2 regions of the Leucobacter sp. NPDC058333 genome follow, and region 2 is predicted to be linked to the other one. Evidence: predicted binding sites of a transcription regulator. Region 2 holds the regulator's gene; the other holds the start of a gene.
What was found. The regulator HrcA, encoded in region 2, represses chaperone genes, less so after heat shock. The targets are predictions, from matches to a motif close to TTNGCACTCGNNNNNNNCGAGTGCNAA.

Region 1 (9,421 bases), on a different contig from region 2:
GGATCCGGGAATCCCTGCTCGCGGCTGGCGTTCGGGCCGATCTCGGCGCCGTGATGCTCGACATTGACGGCCGCGTCGTCGAGAATGCTGTGGGGCAAAGTATCGGCATCGACGCCGAGGGGTTGCGCAACGTTCCGCACGTGTTCGCCGTCGCCGGCGGTCCACTCAAGTTCGTCGCGGTGCGCGCAGCGCTTCGCAGCGGGCTGATCCACTCACTCGCCTGCGACGCGAGCACCGCGCAGGCGCTGCTCGCGGACGCCTCCCGCAACGCCACGCATCGAAGGAGCGATTCATGAAGTTTGAAGATCTGCAGGGCCGTACGGCCGTCGTCACGGGCGGCGGGCGCGGGCTCGGCTTCTCGCTCGCGGAGGCGCTCGCTGGGCAGGGCGTCAATGTGGCGCTGCTCGACGTGCTGCCCGAGGTCGACGCAACTGCAGCGCAGCTCGCGGAGCGGTTCGGCGTACGGGCCGTTGGCATCCACACGGACGTCACTGATCCGGATCAGATCAACGCAGCGTTCGACCGAATCGTTGCAGAGATCGGCACCCCGCAGGTGCTGCTCACCGCGGCGGGGATCACGCTCCTCGAGGCCGCCGTCGATATTGATCCGGCCCAGTGGCGTCGCCTGCAGGCCATCAACGTGGACGGTACCTTCTTCGTCGCCCAGGTTTTCGCGCGCCGCCTATTGGCCGCGGATCTGCGGGGTTCGGCGATCCTCGTCTCCTCGATGTCCGCGAAGATTGTCAATGTGCCCCAGCAGCAGACGGCCTACAACACGTCGAAGGCCGCGGTCGATCACCTGACGAAGTCGCTCGCCGTGGAGTGGGCACGAGACGGCATTCGCGTGAACGCCATCGCCCCCGGGTACTTCCTTTCTGACATGACGAAACAGTTCACGGAGAGTAACCCCGAGCTCGCTGCCGAATGGACCTCGCGCATCCCGATCGGCCGCATGGGCGATCCGAGCGATCTGCACGGGCTCGTTGCATTCCTGGCCTCCGATGCTTCCTCCTACGTCACCGCTCAGTCGATCGTCATCGACGGCGGATACACGGCACTGTGAAGCACGCAGCTGGGGTTGAGGGTGTACCAGCGCGCGCCCTGGTCTTTGGGGAGGCGCTCGTCGACGTCATTGACGGCGCCTCGTACCCGGGCGGTTCGCCGATGAACGTGGCCGTTGGCCTGAGCCGGCTCGGCGTGCCGACGACTCTCGCCGCGCGATTCGGCGACGACGAGCACGGCACCCAGATCGCTGAGCACCTCGCCGCGTCGAACGTCGGGTTCGCGCCACAGGTCGCCGGTGCCGAGACGTCGCGCGCCGAGGTCACCCTCGACGCCGCCGGACAGGCTCAATACCGTTTCGTGCTCGATTCCGCGTTACCCGAAACGTCGCTCGACGGCATCGAACTTGTGCATACGGGTTCGCTCGGCGCGGTGCTCGCGCCGGGGAGCGCCACCGTCGAAGCGGCTTTTGCGGCGGGCGGCGCTCGATTGCGGAGCTACGACCCCAACATTCGGCCGGATCTGATGACCGATCACGATGCGACGATCGACCGGGTCGAACGCCTCGCGGCGCGCAGCCACATCGTCAAGCTGAGCGACGAGGATGCTGCGTGGCTGTACCCCGGGCTCGCTCCCGAGCAGGTGCTCGGCCGATTGCTCGATCTCGGAGCGGCGCTCGCCGTGATGACCCGCGGCGCCGCGGGGTGCATTGCGCGCATCGGTGACGGTGCCTCTGACGACGTGCTCGCAGTCCCGGCGCAGCGCGTGACCGTCGTTGACACCGTCGGCGCCGGAGACTCGTTCATGGCAGCGCTGCTCGCCGCGGCGCTCGACGGGCCGCTTGCGCCCGCACTGCTCGCGGGTGCGGCACCCGCGCCACATGATGTTGAGGTGGCCCTGCGCTTCGCCGCGCACGCGGCGGGCATCACATCGTCCCGCGCTGGCGCCAACCCACCCTGGGCGCACGAGGTCGCTCGTGCAGACGACGCGCGATCCTGATCCTGATCCTGCCCCGAATCGTGCAGTTCACACAGTTCGCAATTTGGCGCACTCATTTCCAGCCACTTCATAGCAAATGATCAGAGACTGGGAAACATGAACACTCAGCCAAAAGGACCCCGGATTCTCATCGTCGACGACGAACCCAGCATCCGCGAGCTGCTCAGCACGAGCTTGCGCTTCGCCGGGTTCGGAGTGCGCGCGGTCGGCAACGGCGCGCAAACTATCTCTGCCGTGCTCGAGGAGGAACCCGACCTCATCGTGCTCGACGTCATGCTGCCCGACATGAACGGCTTCAGCGTTACGAAGCGCCTGCGCTCGGCCGGGTACACGGCCCCGATTATCTTCCTCACGGCGAAAGACGACACGGAAGACAAGGTCGAGGGCCTCACGGTCGGCGGCGACGACTACGTCACCAAGCCGTTCAGCCTCGACGAGATCATCGCCCGCATCAAGGCAGTGCTGCGCCGCACGATCCAGGAAGATGAGGACTCGGTGCTCAGCGTCGGGCCCATCACCATGGATCAGGACACGCACGAGGTCACTGTGCAGGGCGCCTCCGTCGAGCTCTCCCCCACCGAATTCAAACTGCTGCGGTACCTCATGCAGAACGCAAACCGCGTCCTCTCGAAAGCGCAGATCCTCGACCACGTGTGGGAGTACGACTTCAACGGCGACGCCGGCATCGTCGAGTCGTACATCTCGTACCTGCGCCGCAAGCTGGATCCGCTGACCGAAGAATCACTGATTCAGACCAAGCGCGGTTTCGGATACATGCTGAAGACCGAAGTCAAGTAGCGTGGCTCGGCCCAACTGGAGCGAGCGTTGGGCCGACGTCTCGCTCCGAGCGAAGATCACCGGTGTCACGGTGTTCATCCTCTTCCTCGGACTCATCGTGGCCGGCGTCGGTACGCTCGCCGTGCTGCAGCCGATGCTCAGCGGCAACCAAACGCAGGCGCTTGAGCGGCTGCGCGAGAACCCGACGCCGGCACTGCGTCCGTACGCGAACTTCAACGGGCTGACTCCCGAAGACATTACCGAGGCGCCGAGCGGCTATTACGTGGCGCTGCTCGACGCCGACGGCAAGGTGATTCGCGACAACACGCGCGATCAAGACCCCGACACGCTGCCGAAGGTGACGGGCATCTCGCTCGACGATGTGATGACGCAGTACAGCTCGTCGATCATTGGCTTGCGGGCTGGGGACGGCATCAAGTGGAACGCGATCGTGAAGCCGATCTACCAGGACGGTCAGGCCGCCGGTTCATTGCTCATCGCGTCGTCAACCGCGTTCGTTACGCAGACGGTCGCACAGTACGTCATCATCTTCACTGGGTTCGGGATCGCCGTCATCTTGCTCGGCGCTGCCCTCACGCGGCTGCTCGTCACCGCGACCTTCCTGCCACTCGCGGAGGTCGAACGGACCGCGCTTGAGATCGCGCGCGGCGACTACTCCAAGCGCATCATGATCTCGAGCCCGCACACCGAGGTCGGCCACCTCGGACAGTCGTTGAACATCATGCTCGACCGGCTCGACGGGTCCCTCGAAGACCAGTCCCGCACGATTGAGCGCATGCGACGCTTCATCGGCGATGCCAGCCACGAACTGCGCACCCCGCTCGTCTCGGTGCGCGGTTATGCCGAGCTGTACCGCATGGGTGCGCTGCAAGAGGAAGAAAACGTCGCGCAGGCGATGGAGCGCATTGAGAAGGAAGCTATCCGCATGACCTCGCTCGTCGAGGATCTGCTGGCGCTCGCCAGGCTCGACGAGCGTCGCCCGCTCGCAATCGCCACGCTGCCGCTCAACAAGCTCGCGACCGATGCCGCGCTCGACGCGCGCGCGCAGGCCCCGGATCGTGAGGTGACGGTCGTGCCCGACCCGACCGAGCCCGCGGTCGTCGGCGATGAACACAAGGTGCGTCAGCTGATGACGAACCTGCTCGGCAACGCAATGCGACACACGCCCGACGGCGGGCCGATTGAGCTCGTCGTATCGAGCCCCGCGAGCGAGGGCGCGAAGCCATTCGCCCGCTTCGAGATCGTTGACCACGGCGAGGGCGTACCCGAACAAATTCGCGAGAAGATCTTCGGTCGCTTCTGGCGCGCGGACACCTCTCGCAACCGGGAGACCGGCGGGTCTGGACTGGGCCTGGCTATCGTCAAATCGATCGTGGACGCGCACGGCGGGTCGGTCAGTGTCCACGAGACCCCCGGTGGCGGAGCAACGTTCAGGGTCGATCTCCCCCGCGCAGAGGCCTCGGACGACACGGTCCCGGTGCCGCGTCTGGGGTAGGGGTGCGGGGCGGGGCGGGGCTGGTCAGGGCGGGGGGTCGTGCACAGGGGGCTTGGGTTCGCCCGGGGGAAGTTGGGCTGTGGATAAGTAAATGCCGTCGGCACGAGTCGCCGATGATGAAGACATGTCTCGTACCGCCGCTCCGATCCCGTTCTCGCTTCAGCGAGCACCCTTCGATGTTGCAACGGGCCTGCGGCAGGGGTCTCCCGTGGATCGCTGCGCCACGCGCAGTTCGAGGCACCGTTCCATGGCGTCCGGCAGGTGTCCACGCAGCCACCGAACACGCACACGGCGCACCCGACGTACACGACGCGCGGACGCATCGTGAGGCTCGCTGCTGGGTACGCGCCACTGCTCAGAGTCGCTTCCGGCGAGTGTTTCAGCCATACGACCGCGCTACACCTGTACGGAGCTCCGATTCGCACACCAGTTGAGCTCCACTGCACTATTCCGGATCCACACGGCGCTGCCCGCGGGCGTGGCGTCCACGGACACCGATGCGCCGATCCGATTTCCGCGGTCCACGCGAACGTGTCGGAGACCGCGCAACCACTCGCGTGCGTTCCGCCGATCACCGCGCTCATCCAGTCGGCAGCGCTGCTCAGTTTTCGGGAGCTCGTGGTCGCGACAGATCATCTTCTGAAGCTGCGCGGCCCGCCCGGTGGCAAGTACGCGCTGGCGACAGCAGAAGAACCCACGGCCCGCGCGGCACGGTCGCGTGGCCGAGGCATCCAGCGGTTACGCGCCGCGCTGCGCGTCGCCCGGGTCGGTGCGGAATCACGCATGGAGAGCCTGCAGCACTTCGAGCTCGCCCGCATGGGTCTCGACACGCTGGAGCTGCAGGGCGTGCTCCGAGACGCACGCCGGAATTGGATCGGGCGGTTCGATGCGATTGACCGCCAGAAGCAACGCATCCTCGAGTACGACGGCGAGCAGCACCGCACCGATCGCAGGCAGTATCTACGAGACGAGGCCCGTCTCAATCTGGCGCGACGAGAAGGGTACGAGGTCAAACGCACGCATTACGAAGACTTCCACGAACACGCACTGCCAGGCACTCGGCGAGCGCTGTGCGAGTTCCTCGAAGAACGCCCTCGCACCCTAGACCGCCCTCTGACCCGCCACTTCTCGTCCCCCTACTAGCCCGCGCGTACGGAAACATACATCGAGCGTACGCAAATGGACTCAAACCCACCCGAATAGCGACCATCTGCGTACGCTCGCCGGGCGCCCGGCGGGCGGGGAGGACGGGCGGGGCGCGCGGGCTGGCGGGCTGGGCGGGGATACGCGGGCGCACGGGCGCGTAAACGCATGCAGGGGCCGCGCCCGAAGGCGCGACCCCTGCATGAGGAGGAGGACTTAGAAGTCCATGCCACCGGTCGGGTCACCGGCAGGAGCAGCCGAAGCCTGCTCCGGCTTGTCGGCGACGACGGCCTCGGTGGTGAGGAAGAGACCAGCGATCGAGGCTGCATTCTGCAGCGCCGAGCGGGTGACCTTTGCCGGGTCCAGGATGCCCTGAGCCACGAGATCGCCGTACTCGCCGGTCGCGGCGTTCAGGCCGTGACCGATCGGCAGGTTTGCCACGCGATCGGCGACGACGCCCGGCTCAAGGCCAGCGTTGAGCGCGATCTGACGCAGCGGAGCCTCGATGGCGACCTGCACGATGCGAGCGCCGACTGCCTCGTCGCCCGAGAGCTCGAGCGCGTCGAAGACGTCCTTGCCAGCCTGGATAAGCGCGACGCCACCGCCGGGCAGCACACCCTCGTCGACAGCAGCCTTCGCGTTGCGAACTGCGTCTTCGATGCGGTGCTTGCGCTCCTTGAGCTCGACCTCGGTCGCTGCGCCAGCCTTGATGACGGCGACGCCACCGGCGAGCTTCGCGAGGCGCTCCTGCAGCTTCTCACGGTCGTAGTCGCTGTCGGTGTTGTCGATCTCGCGACGGATCTGCGTGACGCGGCCCTGGATGGCCTCTTCGTCGCCGCCACCCTGAACGATGGTGGTCTCGTCCTTGGTGATGATGACCTTGCGCGCGGTGCCGAGCATGTCGAGCGTTGCGTTCTCGAGCTTGAGGCCGACCTCTTCCGAGATGACCTGGCCGCCCGTGAGGATCGCGATGTCCTGCAGCATGGCCTTGCGACGATCGCCGAAGCCCGGAGCCTTGACGGCTGCCGACTTGAAGATGCCGCGGATCTTGTTCAGCACGAGCGTTGCGAGCGCCTCGCCCTCGACGTCTTCCGCGAGGATGAGCAGCTGCTTGCCCGACTGGATCACCGGGTCAACGACGGGGAGCAGGTCCTTGATGTTCGAGACCTTGCTGTTGACAATGAGGATGTAGGGATCCTCGAAGACGGCCTCCTGGCGGTCAGCGTCGGTGACGAAGTATGCCGACAGGTAGCCCTTGTCGAAGCGCATGCCCTCGGTCAGTTCAAGCTCGGTGCCGAAGGTGTTCGACTCCTCTACGGTGACAACGCCCTCCTTGCCAACCTTGTCGATGGCCTCGGCGATGAGCTGACCGATCTGCTCGTCAGCTGCCGAGATCGAGGCGGTGGCCGCAATCTGATCGGTGGTCTCGATCTCCTGAGCGTTCTCGAGGAGCTTCGCCGAGACGGCTGCGACAGCCTTCTCGATGCCCTTCTTGATTGCGATGGGATCGCTACCGGCCGAGACGTTGCGCAGACCCTCGCGCACGAGTGCCTGAGCGAGCACGGTCGCGGTGGTGGTGCCGTCGCCTGCGACGTCGTCAGTCTTCTTGGCGACCTCCTTGACGAGTTCAGCGCCGATGCGCTCGTACGGGTCGTCGAGCTCAATTTCCTTGGCGATGGAGACGCCGTCGTTGGTGATCGTGGGTGCGCCCCACTTCTTCTCCAGTACGACGTTGCGGCCGCGCGGGCCGAGCGTCACCTTCACAGCGTCAGCGAGCGTGTTCAGACCCCGTTCGAGTCCACGACGCGCTTCCTCGTTAAACGCAATGATCTTTGCCATGTAATTCGCCCCTCCGGAGGATTTCGATGTGGTGAGCATCGTGCTGACGCGTGGCGCCATTGCACGAATGTTTAGCACTCAGTCGGATCGACTGCTAACAATCATTTTGGCACTCTCCCCCGGGGAGTGCAAGCGCGTCTGCTCGCGCGGAGCGAACACGGAGGGAACGGAGCACACCAAGAGTGAACTAGCGCACACGCGGAGTGAACGGCGAACGAACTACTGCGCTGCGGCTGTCGCGTCGGCCGCAGCCGGATCTGCCGGCGGAATCGTCGCGGGATCGGTGGGCACTCCGGTTGCCGGATCGATCGGGAACCCAGTAGCGACGTCGATGTCCCATCCCGTGACCGGATCGATGTCGAGCCCCGTCGCCGGGTTGATCTGGCGACCCGTCTCCGGGTTCACCTCTGGCTCGGTGGCCGTGGCGTCGGCGGCACCGTCAGCCTCTGCATTACTCGCGTTATCGGCGTTGCCCTCGCTGATCTTCGCTGCCTCATCGAGACCCGGGCCCTTGTAGTCGGCCCCCAGCAACACCACGAGGCGCACACCGTACGACTCGTAGTCGGTCGAGGTATAGGTCGATACGCCGCCGAGCTTCTCGGCGAGGCCAGCGGCGGCCGAGGCGTCGTCGGGATCGGAGTAGAACACCGCAGAAATCTTGACGTCGGTGGTCGCTGCGCTCCCCGAGAATTCGATCTTGCCCCACTGCTCGTCAGTGATGATCTTGTCGAGCGCGGCCGCGAGGTTCTCGGTGGGCGTACCATTCAAGATCGCGATGGTCGCTTCTGGGTCGAGCTTGGCCGTAGCGGTCGGCGAAGCTGAACCCGACTTCGTACTCGATGGCGCGAGCGGCAGCTTGCCGGTGCCTCCGATGCCCTGCACCGCAAGGATGCCGACCGTAGTGAGCAACGCAAAGCCCAGTAGACCGGCAATCAGGTACTGCCAGAAGTAGCGGGGGCGAGCCGTGACGCGATGAGCGCCGACGCGGCCCGTGTGCCGCACATGATCGAAGCGGTCTTCAGGGTACGACTGACGGGCAGAGAGATTCTCGATCCCGGCCTCATTCCGTCGCGCCACGCGGTACCCCTTTAGATGTCGCCCTGGTCAGTACTGTCAAGTTGAACTCGCACGCCGCGAGATGCCCCCACACTATCGTGGCAGAGCTGCCAGAACGGTGACAGCGCTAGTGCGTGCGACGCGGAATGACGATCGGCCGGCCCGTGTCTGGGTCCGGGATCACCCGAACGGGTGCACCGTAGACCTCTCCGATGCGCTGCTCAGTCAGCACCTGCCCCGGAGTACCGCGCGCCACGAGCGATCCGCGCTCGAGAATCGCGACCTCATCGGCGTACGCCCCGGCCAGCGACAGGTCGTGCAACACCACTATGACGGCGCGACCCTGTTCGGCCAGTGCCCGAGCGATCTGCAGCACCGCCTCCTGGTGCTTCAGGTCGAGGGCCGCGGTCGGTTCGTCGAGCAGCACGATGCGGGTTTCTTGCGCCAGCACGCGAGCGAGCGACACGCGCGCCTTTTCGCCGCCGGAGAGGTGGGGAAAACCGCGCTCGGTGAGGTGCCCGACGTCGGCGGCGGCCGTCGCTTCACGAATGGCTCGCTCGTCTTCGTCGGCCTCCGGTGTACCGATCCAGGGCGCGCGGCCCATATCGATCACCTGCTGCGCCGTGAACGAGAACGCGACCTGGTTCGACTGCAGCAGCACGGCGCGCGCCCGCGCAAGTTCGCGCGCGGGCCAATCGCCGAGGGCACGACCGTCGCACGCGACAGACCCGGTTGTCGGCACGATATCGCCGCAGAGCACGCTGAGCAGCGTCGATTTACCGGCGCCGTTCGGCCCGACGAGGGCGAGTACCGCGCCGTAGCGCACGTCGAGCGTGACGTTCGAGAGGATCGGCACTGAACCGACGTGATAGCTCACACCGGTAACCTGCTGCGCCACGTTACCGATGCGGTCGGTGGGCACGGCTGCAGACGCATCGATGGGGGTCATGCCCAGCCTCCCGAGCGGCGACGGTTGCGCCGAATCAGCCAGAAGAAGAAGGGGCCGCCGACGAGCGAGGTGAGCATGCCGATCGGCAGGTCGGCACCATCGACGAGCGTGCGCGCGAGCAGATCGGCGTAGAGCAGCAG
Region 2 (9,421 bases):
ATCAAGAGGCGGATCTCGTGAAGGTCGACATCCTGCTGCAGGGTGAGGCAGTCGACGCGTTCAGTGCGATCGTGCACCGCGACAACGCCTACTCGTACGGCACGATGATGGCCGAACGCCTGCGCAAGCTCATCCCGCGTCAGCAGTTTGAGGTGCCAATTCAGGCCGCCATCGGTGCACGCGTGATCGCCCGAGAGACGATTCGCGCGATCCGCAAGGACGTGCTCGCGAAATGCTACGGCGGCGATATCAGTCGTAAGCGGAAGCTGCTTGAAAAGCAGAAAGAGGGCAAGAAGCGCATGAAAATGGTGGGACGCGTCGAGGTGCCCCAGGAGGCATTCATCGCGGCGCTCTCCGGGGATGTGGAGGGTAAGGAAGGTTCGAAGCGATGAGCAAAGAACAGCCGCCCCGCCGCAGTAGCCACGTTGAGATGCCGGTCGCGTATGCCGCCGTTGGTGCCTCGAAAGATCCTGACATCGTGCGTTATCCGCCCGAAGGCATGACGCCCTACGAAGAGGAACTGCGTCTCGGCAGCGGCCAGGAGCGATTCCTGATCGCGTCGAGCCTGTTGATGACCTGGGGCGCCCAGCGCGGCGCCGGAGTGCGCGTCACCGACATTGTGCGCGGGTCCGGATCGGAATACGTGGGTCCGAGCTTCACGGACGACGGCATACCCGAAGCCGCGAGCGAAATCGAAGAGCAGTTCGGCCCAGACGGTGAACCCTACCTCGTCGCCGGGACAACCGCGGTGCTGCACACCGAAGGTCAGGATCCCCGCAGCGTTCTGGTGATCTACACCGTTGACGAGGAACGCCGCGTTGGATTCGCCTGGGGTACGTGCGACGAGGCTGGCGCCGTTGGCGAGCAGCGCTTCGTCATCGAGTTTCGCGCGGACGACACGGTGTGGGCGGTGGCGCGCGGATTCGTCGCAGCACCGAAGAACGGCCTGCTCGGTCTCCGCGGACGCGCCGACGTGCGTACCGCTCTCGACGCAGTGAAACTCCACCTGGCTGCGCTCGCACCGGGTGCGCAGCCGGTCCAGGGACTGGGATCGGATGCCGAACCGGAAGCGGACATCTCGACGGTTGCGACGCCCGAATCGGAGCCAGCAGTGGCCGAGGAGTCGGAGGCCGCAGTGGCTCAGGAGACGGAGCCAGAGACTCCGCCTGAATCCCCGCTCAGTACGGAATCCGAGAACGCGCCCGCGCCTGCGCCTGCGCCTGCGCCTGCGCCTGAGCCAGAACTTGCGCCTGAGCCTGAGCCTGCGCCCGAGCCAGAACTTGCGCCCGCGCCAGAAGCCGAACCAGAGCCCGAACCGGCAGTGTCCACTCACAAGCGTCGGCCGAGCAAACGCCAGTGAGCGTGTCGTCCGCGGCGCGTGACCGCGAGAGGACTCTCGGTGCCAAGCGCGCTGCCTGAGGGTGATCCGGCTCCCGAAGACGGCTCGCTGCCTCCCGAGGTGGCGGAGGGAGCCGAGTCCCGCAACTTCGGGGTCTACGTGCACGTGCCCTACTGCCGGGTGCGCTGCGGGTACTGCGACTTCAACACGTACACCGCGAGCGAACTCGGCGGCACGACCCGCGGCGACTACGCTGCCCAGGTGGGCGTTGAGCTTGCGCTGGGCGCCGGCGTGCTGCGGCGAGCTGGGCTTCCCAAACGACAGGTCTCGACGGTGTTCTTCGGCGGTGGCACCCCCACGCTGTTGCCAGCGTCAGACCTGGCAGGCATGCTGGGTCGCATTCGCGCGGAGTGGGGCTTGGAACCTGGGGCCGAGGTGACGACCGAGGCGAACCCCGATTCGGTCGATGCCGAGTACCTGCAGACGCTTGCGGCAGCGGGCTTCACTCGCGTGAGCTTCGGCATGCAATCGGCGGTGCCGCACGTGCTCGCGACGCTTGACCGTACCCACACACCCGAGCGGGTGCCGCTCGTCACGCAGTGGGCGCGCGACGCCGGGCTACAGGTGAGCGTTGATCTCATCTATGGCACGCCAGGAGAGAGCCTCGCCGACTGGGAACGCTCGATCGACGCGGCGCTCGCCTGCGCGCCAGACCACATCTCGGCGTACGCGCTGATCGTCGAGCGTGGCACGAAGCTTGCGGCTCAGATTCGTCGGGGAGAGGTGCCAGAACCCGATGAAGATCTGCACGCTGAGATGTACGAGCTCGCTGATGCGCGCTTCGCCGCGGCTGGCTTCTCCTGGTACGAGATCAGCAACTGGTCGCGCACTCCCGAGACGCGGTCTCGCCATAACCTGTCGTACTGGACGGGCGAGGACTGGTGGGCGGCAGGCCCCGGCGCGCACAGCCACGTTGGCGGTGTGCGGTGGTGGAATGTGAAGCATCCGGGCGCCTACGCGCAGCGTATCGCTCAGGGCGTATCACCGTCTCACTCCCGCGAAACACTGGCTGCTGAATCGCGTCGAGAAGAGCGCATCCTGCTCGAGACGAGGATCGCCGAGGGTCTCCCATCTGACGTGTTGACGGGGGAGGAGCGCCGAGCCATCCCGCAACTCATCGCAGACGGGTTGCTTGACGGACGCGCCGCGATTCGCGGGCGCGTGATCCCGACCCTGCGAGGCAGACTCCTTGCGGACACCGTTGTGCATCGCTTACTCGGATCGTGACGTTTCGGCTGCGCTAGACTTAGCACTCGGAACAAGTGAGTGCCAGGGTCAGGAGGGGCGATGGTTTCGGAGCGCAGCCTCGCGGTGCTGCACGCGATCGTGAGCGACTATGTGTCGTCGAACGAACCCGTCGGCTCGAAGGCGATCGTAGATCGGCACAGCTTCGGCGTGTCAGCTGCGACGATCCGCAACGATATGGCCCTGCTTGAAGAAGACGAGCTGATCGCGCAGCCCCACACCTCGTCGGGTCGTGTGCCCACTGACAAGGGGTACCGCCTGTACGTCGATACGCTCGCGCGTATTCGTCCGTTGACCGCGGCGCAGCGCGCTGCAATCGAGCGCTTCCTCGGTGAATCGTCCGATCTCGACGACGTCATGGCACGCACCGTGCGCATGCTGTCCCAGCTCACGAATCAGGTTGCGGTGGCGCAGTATCCGTCGCTGCGGCGCACGGTGGTGCGACACATCGACCTCGTTGCCATCGGAGAAGACCGAGTGCTCAGCGTGCTCATTTTGGGTAGCGGCGTCGTCGAGCAGCAGGTGGCCTGGCTGCCTGCATCTCGCGTCACCGAGGCCTGGGTGCGCGGGCTGCGCCAGCGCATCGCCGATGTCGCGATCGGCAATGATCTGGAAACGGCTACGGCGGCGCTCGCGACGCTGGAGGCCGACCTCGCGGAGTGGTCGGAGCCCGACGAGATTGATCTGATGCGCCGCGTGCTCGCGGTCGTGCTGGGTCAGTTGCAGGCGAACCGCACCGATCGCATCGCGGTCGCCGGTGCTGCGAACCTCTCGCGTACCGATGGCGAGTTCGCGGGCTCACTGCCCGTCGTGCTTGATGCGATCGAAGAGCAGGTCACACTCCTGCGGCTGTTCGGCGAACTGGTGCACGACGGTCGCGATGTGTCCGCGTCGATCGGACGCGAGAACGAGGCCTATGGCCTCTCTGAGACGTCGATCATCGCCTCAAACTACGAAGACGGCATCGCCGTTTCGAAGCTTGGGGTGCTCGGGCCGCTGCGCATGGATTACGCGGGCAACATCGCAACCGTGCGTGCTGTGGCGCGGTACCTCAACAGATTCCTGGGGGAGGAGCGGTAGCCGCCGCTCTTCCCACCCTTTTCAACGACTCAATCTACTGAACCTGAGGAGCAAAACAGCGTGGCCGATCATTACGAGACGCTCGGTGTGACCCGCGAGGCGACCCCCGAAGAGATCAAAAAGGCCTACCGGCGCCTCGCGCGTCAGTTGCACCCTGACGTGAATCCGAGCGAGGAGGCGTCAGAGCAGTTCAAGGGCGTGACCCACGCGTACGACGTGCTGAGTGATCCCGAGCAGCGCCAGCGTTACGACATGGGCGGATCGCAGGCGGGCGGTGCCGCGGGCTTCGGCGACATCTTCGAAACGTTCTTCGGGGGAGGCGGCGGCTTCGGTGGCGGCCAGCGCGGCCCTCGATCGCGCTCCGAGCGCGGCGATGACGCGATGATTCGCGTCGACGTGTCCCTCGAAGACGTCATCTTCGGTACCCAGCGCGAGATCACGGTCAATACTGCGGTGCTCTGTGAGGTCTGCCAGGGCAGCTGCTGCCAGCCCGGCACGCATCCCGTAACCTGCGATGTGTGCGGAGGCCAGGGGCAGGTGCAGCGTCAGGTGCGTTCGCTGTTCGGTAACGTCGTCACGATGCACCCGTGCGGCAGCTGCCAGGGGTATGGCACGATCATCGAAAACCCATGCGTCGAGTGTGCGGGCAAGGGTCGCGTTCGCGAGCGGCGCACGTTCCCGATCGACGTTCCCTCCGGCATCGATACCGGCACGCGTCTGCAGATGCGCGGCGGCGGCGAGGTCGGCCCAGGTGGCGGGCCGAACGGTGACCTGTTCATCGAATTCCGCGTGATGCACCACGACATCTTCAGCCGCGACGGCAATGACCTGCTCTGCACGATGCAGCTGTCGATGACCGACGCGATTCTCGGAGCTGACGCGAAACTCACGGGTCTCGACGGCGAGGTTGAGGTTGAGGTCGAGCCCGGCGTGCAGTCGGGCGACATGCTCACGGTGCGAGGCCGCGGTATTCAGGGCCTCCGCAGCACCACGCGCGGCGACCTGAAGATCGCAGTGCAGGTCGCGACGCCGACGAAGCTCTCGAACCGCGAGAAAGATCTGGTGCGCCAGCTCGCCTCGTTGCGCAAGGACGAGGCGCCGCACCTTGGCGAATTCCATCAGGGATTCTTCGGCAAGATTCGCGACCGCTTCTTCCGTCAGGGCTAACCTTGGCGCACCTCTACTACCGCGAGGACCTTGCGGGCTCGAGCTTCGAGCCCGGGTCACTCGTTGAAATCATCGGTGACGAAGCGCGGCACGCGGTGCGCGTGAGCCGGTTGCGAGTGGGGGAGCGCACGAAGGTCGGCAATGGCGCTGGGGTGCTCGGTGAGGGCACGGTCGAAGACGTTGCAAAAGATCGCTTCAGTGTGCGCGTCGAGCGACTTCTTCACGGTGCGCAGGCTGAGCGCGGCGGGCGAGAGACCCTCCCGCGGTTGACGCTGGTGCAGGCCCTCGCCAAGGGCGACCGCGATGAACGAGCCGTCGAACAGGCCACCGAATTCGGGGTCGACGCCATCGCGCCCTGGCAGGCAACTCGTTCGGTGTCGCGCTGGGATGGCGCTGGCGGTGGCGAGAAGACGGCAAAGGGCCTCGCGAAGTGGCGACGCATCGCTCGAGAAGCGGCGAAGCAGTCGATGCGAGCCAGCATTCCCGAGGTGCGGGAACCGCTCACGCTGGGTGCGCTGCGCGAACTCGCCGCGAACGACGATCACGCGGTGATTCTGTTGCACCCGCGCGGCACGCAGACCCTCGCCTCCTGGGCGGCAGAGGCAGCGGCGGCAGCGGAGGCAGCGGAGGGGGCGAGTTCACCGCACCGCCCGACCGACGTGTACCTCGTCGTCGGGCCCGAGGGCGGCTTTGCTGACGAAGAGCTCGCCACTCTTGAGTCGGCAGGCGCCGCAGTGCTCGTGCTCGGTTCGACCGTGCTGCGCACATCGTCCGCGGGTCCCGCAGCCCTCGCTGTGCTGAATGTAGCGTTCGGACGCTGGTAAGGCGGGGGCTTCACCGAAGCCCCCGCCTTACCAGCGCGATCCGTTAGTGGGCTGCCGCGCCAGCGGAGCCGAGTCCTCCTGAGCCCGATCCGGAGCCGTGTGCGCCGCTCGTCGCGACGACGGGCTCCTTAGGTGCAGACCCGTGACCGTCGCCACTGAGTGACGCCTCGTTAAAGGGCACCTCGCCGCTGAGCACGCGACGCACGCGCATCATGTCGACCTGCTTCGTCCACGATCCGATGAGTAGGGTGGCGACGGCGTTCCCGGTGAAGTTTGTGAGGGCGCGGCCCTCAGACATGAACCGGTCGATGCCGACGATGACGCCGACGCCGTCGACGAGTTCGGGCCGGTAGGTCTGCAGGCCGCCCGCCAGGGTCGCGAGACCGGCGCCGGTGACACCGGCGGCACCCTTCGACGCGATGATCATGAACACCAGTAGTCCGATTTGCTCACTGATGCTCATCGGGTTACCCATCCCCGTCGCGATGAACAGCGATGCCATGGTGAGATAGATGGCCGTGCCGTCGAGGTTAAACGAGTAGCCCGTGGGCACTGTGATGCCAACGACCGGCTTCGAGACTCCGACGTGCTCCATCTTCGCGATGAGCCGGGGCAGTGCAGACTCAGACGACGAGGTGCCGACGATCAGTAGGTACTCGCGACCCAGGTACTTCATGAGGCTAATGATGTTGACGCGCGTGACAGCGTAGAGCAGCGTGCCGAGCACGCCGACGATGAAGAGGATGCAGGTGATGTAGAAGGCGACCATCAGCACGCCAAGGCTCCAAATTGCCGCGACGCCGGTCTTGCCGACCACGGCCGCGATCGCACCGAACGCACCGATCGGGGCGATCCAGAGGATCATGCTCAGAATGCGGAAGACGAGCACCTGGAGGTGTTTGATCCCGGCCATGATGGGCGCGCCGCGCTCTCCGAGTCCCTGCAGCGCGAAGCCGGTGAGCAGCGCGATAAACAGCACCTGCAGTACGCTTTCGCCGGTAAACGCGGAGAAGAACGTCATTGGGATGATCCCGAGCAGGAACTCCTGAGTTGTCTTCGCCTCACCCTCAGCGGCGTACTGGGCACCGTGCATGTCGAGGCCCTCGCCCGGGTGGATCAGGTTGCCGACGACGAGACCAATAGCCAGGGCGAAGGTCGACATCGCCATGAAGTAGATCAGTGCAAGGCCGCCGATCTTGCCAACGGTTGCGGCCTTCGCGATCGACCCAACGCCGATCACGATGGTGCAAAAGATAATCGGGGCGATCATCATCTTGATGAGCCCGACGAAGGCCTTGCCCAGTGGTTCAAGCGTGGTGGCGAACTCGGGGACCACGAGCCCGAGCACTGCGCCGAGGACGACGGCAGCGATCACTGAAACGTAGAGCCACGTGTGCTTGTCCCACGACTTTCGGCGTCGGGGGCCCGCCTCTGAAGCGGGTCGAAGTGGTGCTGATGCGGCCATAAAGGTCCTCCTGAGAACGCCGTTGTCCATGCGAAACACACTGGAAGCGAATCTGAAACAGAATCACTGTGCGAAGTTCAAATTAGGGCGGGTGCGCGCAAAATTTGCATTTCGGGCTTATTGGACGTAGCGCGGATTCCGCCAGCCCACGGCTCCCTGAGACGCGACCCGCGGTCGTGAATCACATCCGTGGGAGAGGAAGGTCGCGGCAGGCCGTGTGAGAATACATGGCATGGGTCGAAGAAGTACGCCAAGCGCGACCTCGAGCGTATTTCTCATTCTGACCGTGGGCGTGCTCATCGTGAGCATCGCTGTTACTGCCGTGCTGGTCTGGGACAGCCGACGAGCAGAGTACCGCGAGACCGAGCGTGCAACGCACGCCGTTGCGGTGACGCTCGCCGCGATGCCCACGGTTGTGGCTGCGCTCGGACAGCCGCTCGATGCCGCCCCCGTTGTTGAGCTGCAGCGTGAGATGTCGCGCTTGGGTAAAAGCGCGGGGGTGAGCTACATCACGGTCATGACCGTTGACGGCACACGTTACACGCACCCGGATCCGACCGAGATCGGTGGCACCTACCGCGGCACGATACCGAGGTCGCCCCACCCGTTTACGGAGCGCTGGACCGGAACCCTTGGCCCCTCGGTGCGCACGATCGCGCCCGTCAGCGACGCATCGGGTACGACGATCGGTTGGGTATCCGTGGGCATCACCGTGGAATCCATCGGCAGCGAAGTCGCCCGCGACCTTCCGCTCGTGTTCACGGTGAGCGGAGTGTTTGTCGCTGCTGGGCTGGTTGCTGCGCTGCTCGGGCGACGGGTTACTCGGCGAATCACGGGGGACCTGTCGGCCAGTGCCGTGCGCGACGCCCTCGTGTCGCACGATTCACTGCGCACGCTGAGCGAATCGTTGCGCGCACAGACCCATGAGCACAGCAACCGACTCCATACCGCGATCGCCCTGCTTGAACTCGGGCGCACTGAAGCGGCGATCGACATGTTCACGGAAACGTCGCGGCGAAGCCAAGCGATGATCGATCTGGTCGTCGCGCCAGATTCCTTCGACCCTGCTGTGAGCGCGCTCATCGTGGGTAAGTCCGCGCAGGCGGGTGAGCGCGGAGTCGCGCTCGACGTTCAGATTGATCCTGAGCTGCCCGTCAGTCCCATTGACTCGATGGAACTCGTTTCGGTCGTGGGGAACTTACTCGACAACGCGATCGACGCTGCGGCTATCGGCCGCGGACGCCCACGCTGCGTGAAATTGCGAGTGTATGGCGAGCTCGATGATGCGCTCGGCATCAGCGTCTCCGATTCGGGCGACGGCATCGCCGACGAAGTGCGAGACGCGATGTTCACCCGAGGAGTGTCCACGAAACCAGCTGCGCTCGGCGACGCGTTCGCCGGTCGAGGCGTGGGGCTCGCCCTCGTTGTGCGCATCGTGCACGAGCGTGCCGGCGTGCTGACCGTCGAAGAAGACCCGACGACTTTCACCGTGGTGCTCCCGGGAACGCGGTCTGCACGGTCGAAGCGTGCAGCGCAGGCGTCCGGTGCGCAACGATCGAGCGGACTTGACTCATGACCGGGGAGCGCATCACCGAGGAACGCCCGATTCGGGTCATCATCGTCGACGACGACCCACTGACGCTCGAATTGCATCGCGAGCATCTCGCGCGGGTGGGCGGTTTCACCGTGGTCGCCGCGTGCGAAGGCGCCCGTGCTGCGTCGCGGGCGATCACGAGTGCACGCCTGCGGGCAGACCTCGTGCTACTCGACGTCACCATGCCGGACGGCACAGGACTCGAGGTTCTGCGTCACGCACGCGCCCGCGGCGTGCGCACCGACGTCATTGCCGTGAGTGGTGTCAGGGACGTCGCTGTGGTGCGTGAAATGGTGGCGCTCGGTGCCGTGCAGTACCTCATCAAGCCTTACACGTACGCGATGTTTCGCGAACGGATTGAGGCCTTTCAGGAGTACCACCGGCGCTCGCTTGAAACCGGTGGTTCTGCCACGCAGCACGAGGTCGATGAGATGTTCGCTTCACTCAGAACGGCTCCGATCTCGACACTACCGAAGGGTCTTGCCGCCGGAACGCTGAACGACGTGTCGGCGGTATTGCGGGAGCGCGGCGCGTGCACCGCAAGTGAACTCGCCGAAGAGCTCGGACTGTCCCGTGAGGTGATGCGACGTTACGTCGAGTATTTGGCCGATGTTGGCAGCGTCGAACGGAACCTGCGTTACGGGTCG

Region 1: a site for HrcA is predicted at 7,348-7,374, ahead of groL (chaperonin GroEL). Genes of this name have one in related genera too.

The regions. Positions count from the first base shown of each region.
Region 1 covers NZ_JBHXHV010000001.1:899,794-909,214, reverse strand. Annotated here, with positions in the region: gene ACFWHR_RS04190 (sugar-binding transcriptional regulator) at 1-296, shown strand, start outside; gene ACFWHR_RS04185 (SDR family oxidoreductase) at 293-1,063, shown strand; gene ACFWHR_RS04180 (carbohydrate kinase) at 1,060-2,001, shown strand; gene ACFWHR_RS04175 (response regulator transcription factor) at 2,098-2,799, shown strand; gene ACFWHR_RS04170 (sensor histidine kinase) at 2,801-4,294, shown strand; gene ACFWHR_RS04165 (hypothetical protein) at 4,556-5,437, shown strand; gene groL (chaperonin GroEL) at 5,654-7,276, opposite strand; gene ACFWHR_RS04155 (LytR C-terminal domain-containing protein) at 7,496-8,353, opposite strand; gene ACFWHR_RS04150 (heme ABC transporter ATP-binding protein) at 8,460-9,281, opposite strand; gene ACFWHR_RS04145 (FecCD family ABC transporter permease) at 9,278-9,421, opposite strand, start outside.
Region 2 covers NZ_JBHXHV010000003.1:469,606-479,026, reverse strand. Annotated here, with positions in the region: gene lepA (translation elongation factor 4) at 1-392, shown strand, start outside; gene ACFWHR_RS12715 (DUF1990 family protein) at 389-1,360, shown strand; gene hemW (radical SAM family heme chaperone HemW) at 1,400-2,626, shown strand; gene hrcA (heat-inducible transcriptional repressor HrcA) at 2,687-3,724, shown strand; gene dnaJ (molecular chaperone DnaJ) at 3,785-4,891, shown strand; gene ACFWHR_RS12695 (16S rRNA (uracil(1498)-N(3))-methyltransferase) at 4,894-5,715, shown strand; gene ACFWHR_RS12690 (cation:dicarboxylate symporter family transporter) at 5,759-7,180, opposite strand; gene ACFWHR_RS12685 (ATP-binding protein) at 7,413-8,756, shown strand; gene ACFWHR_RS12680 (response regulator) at 8,753-9,421, shown strand, end outside.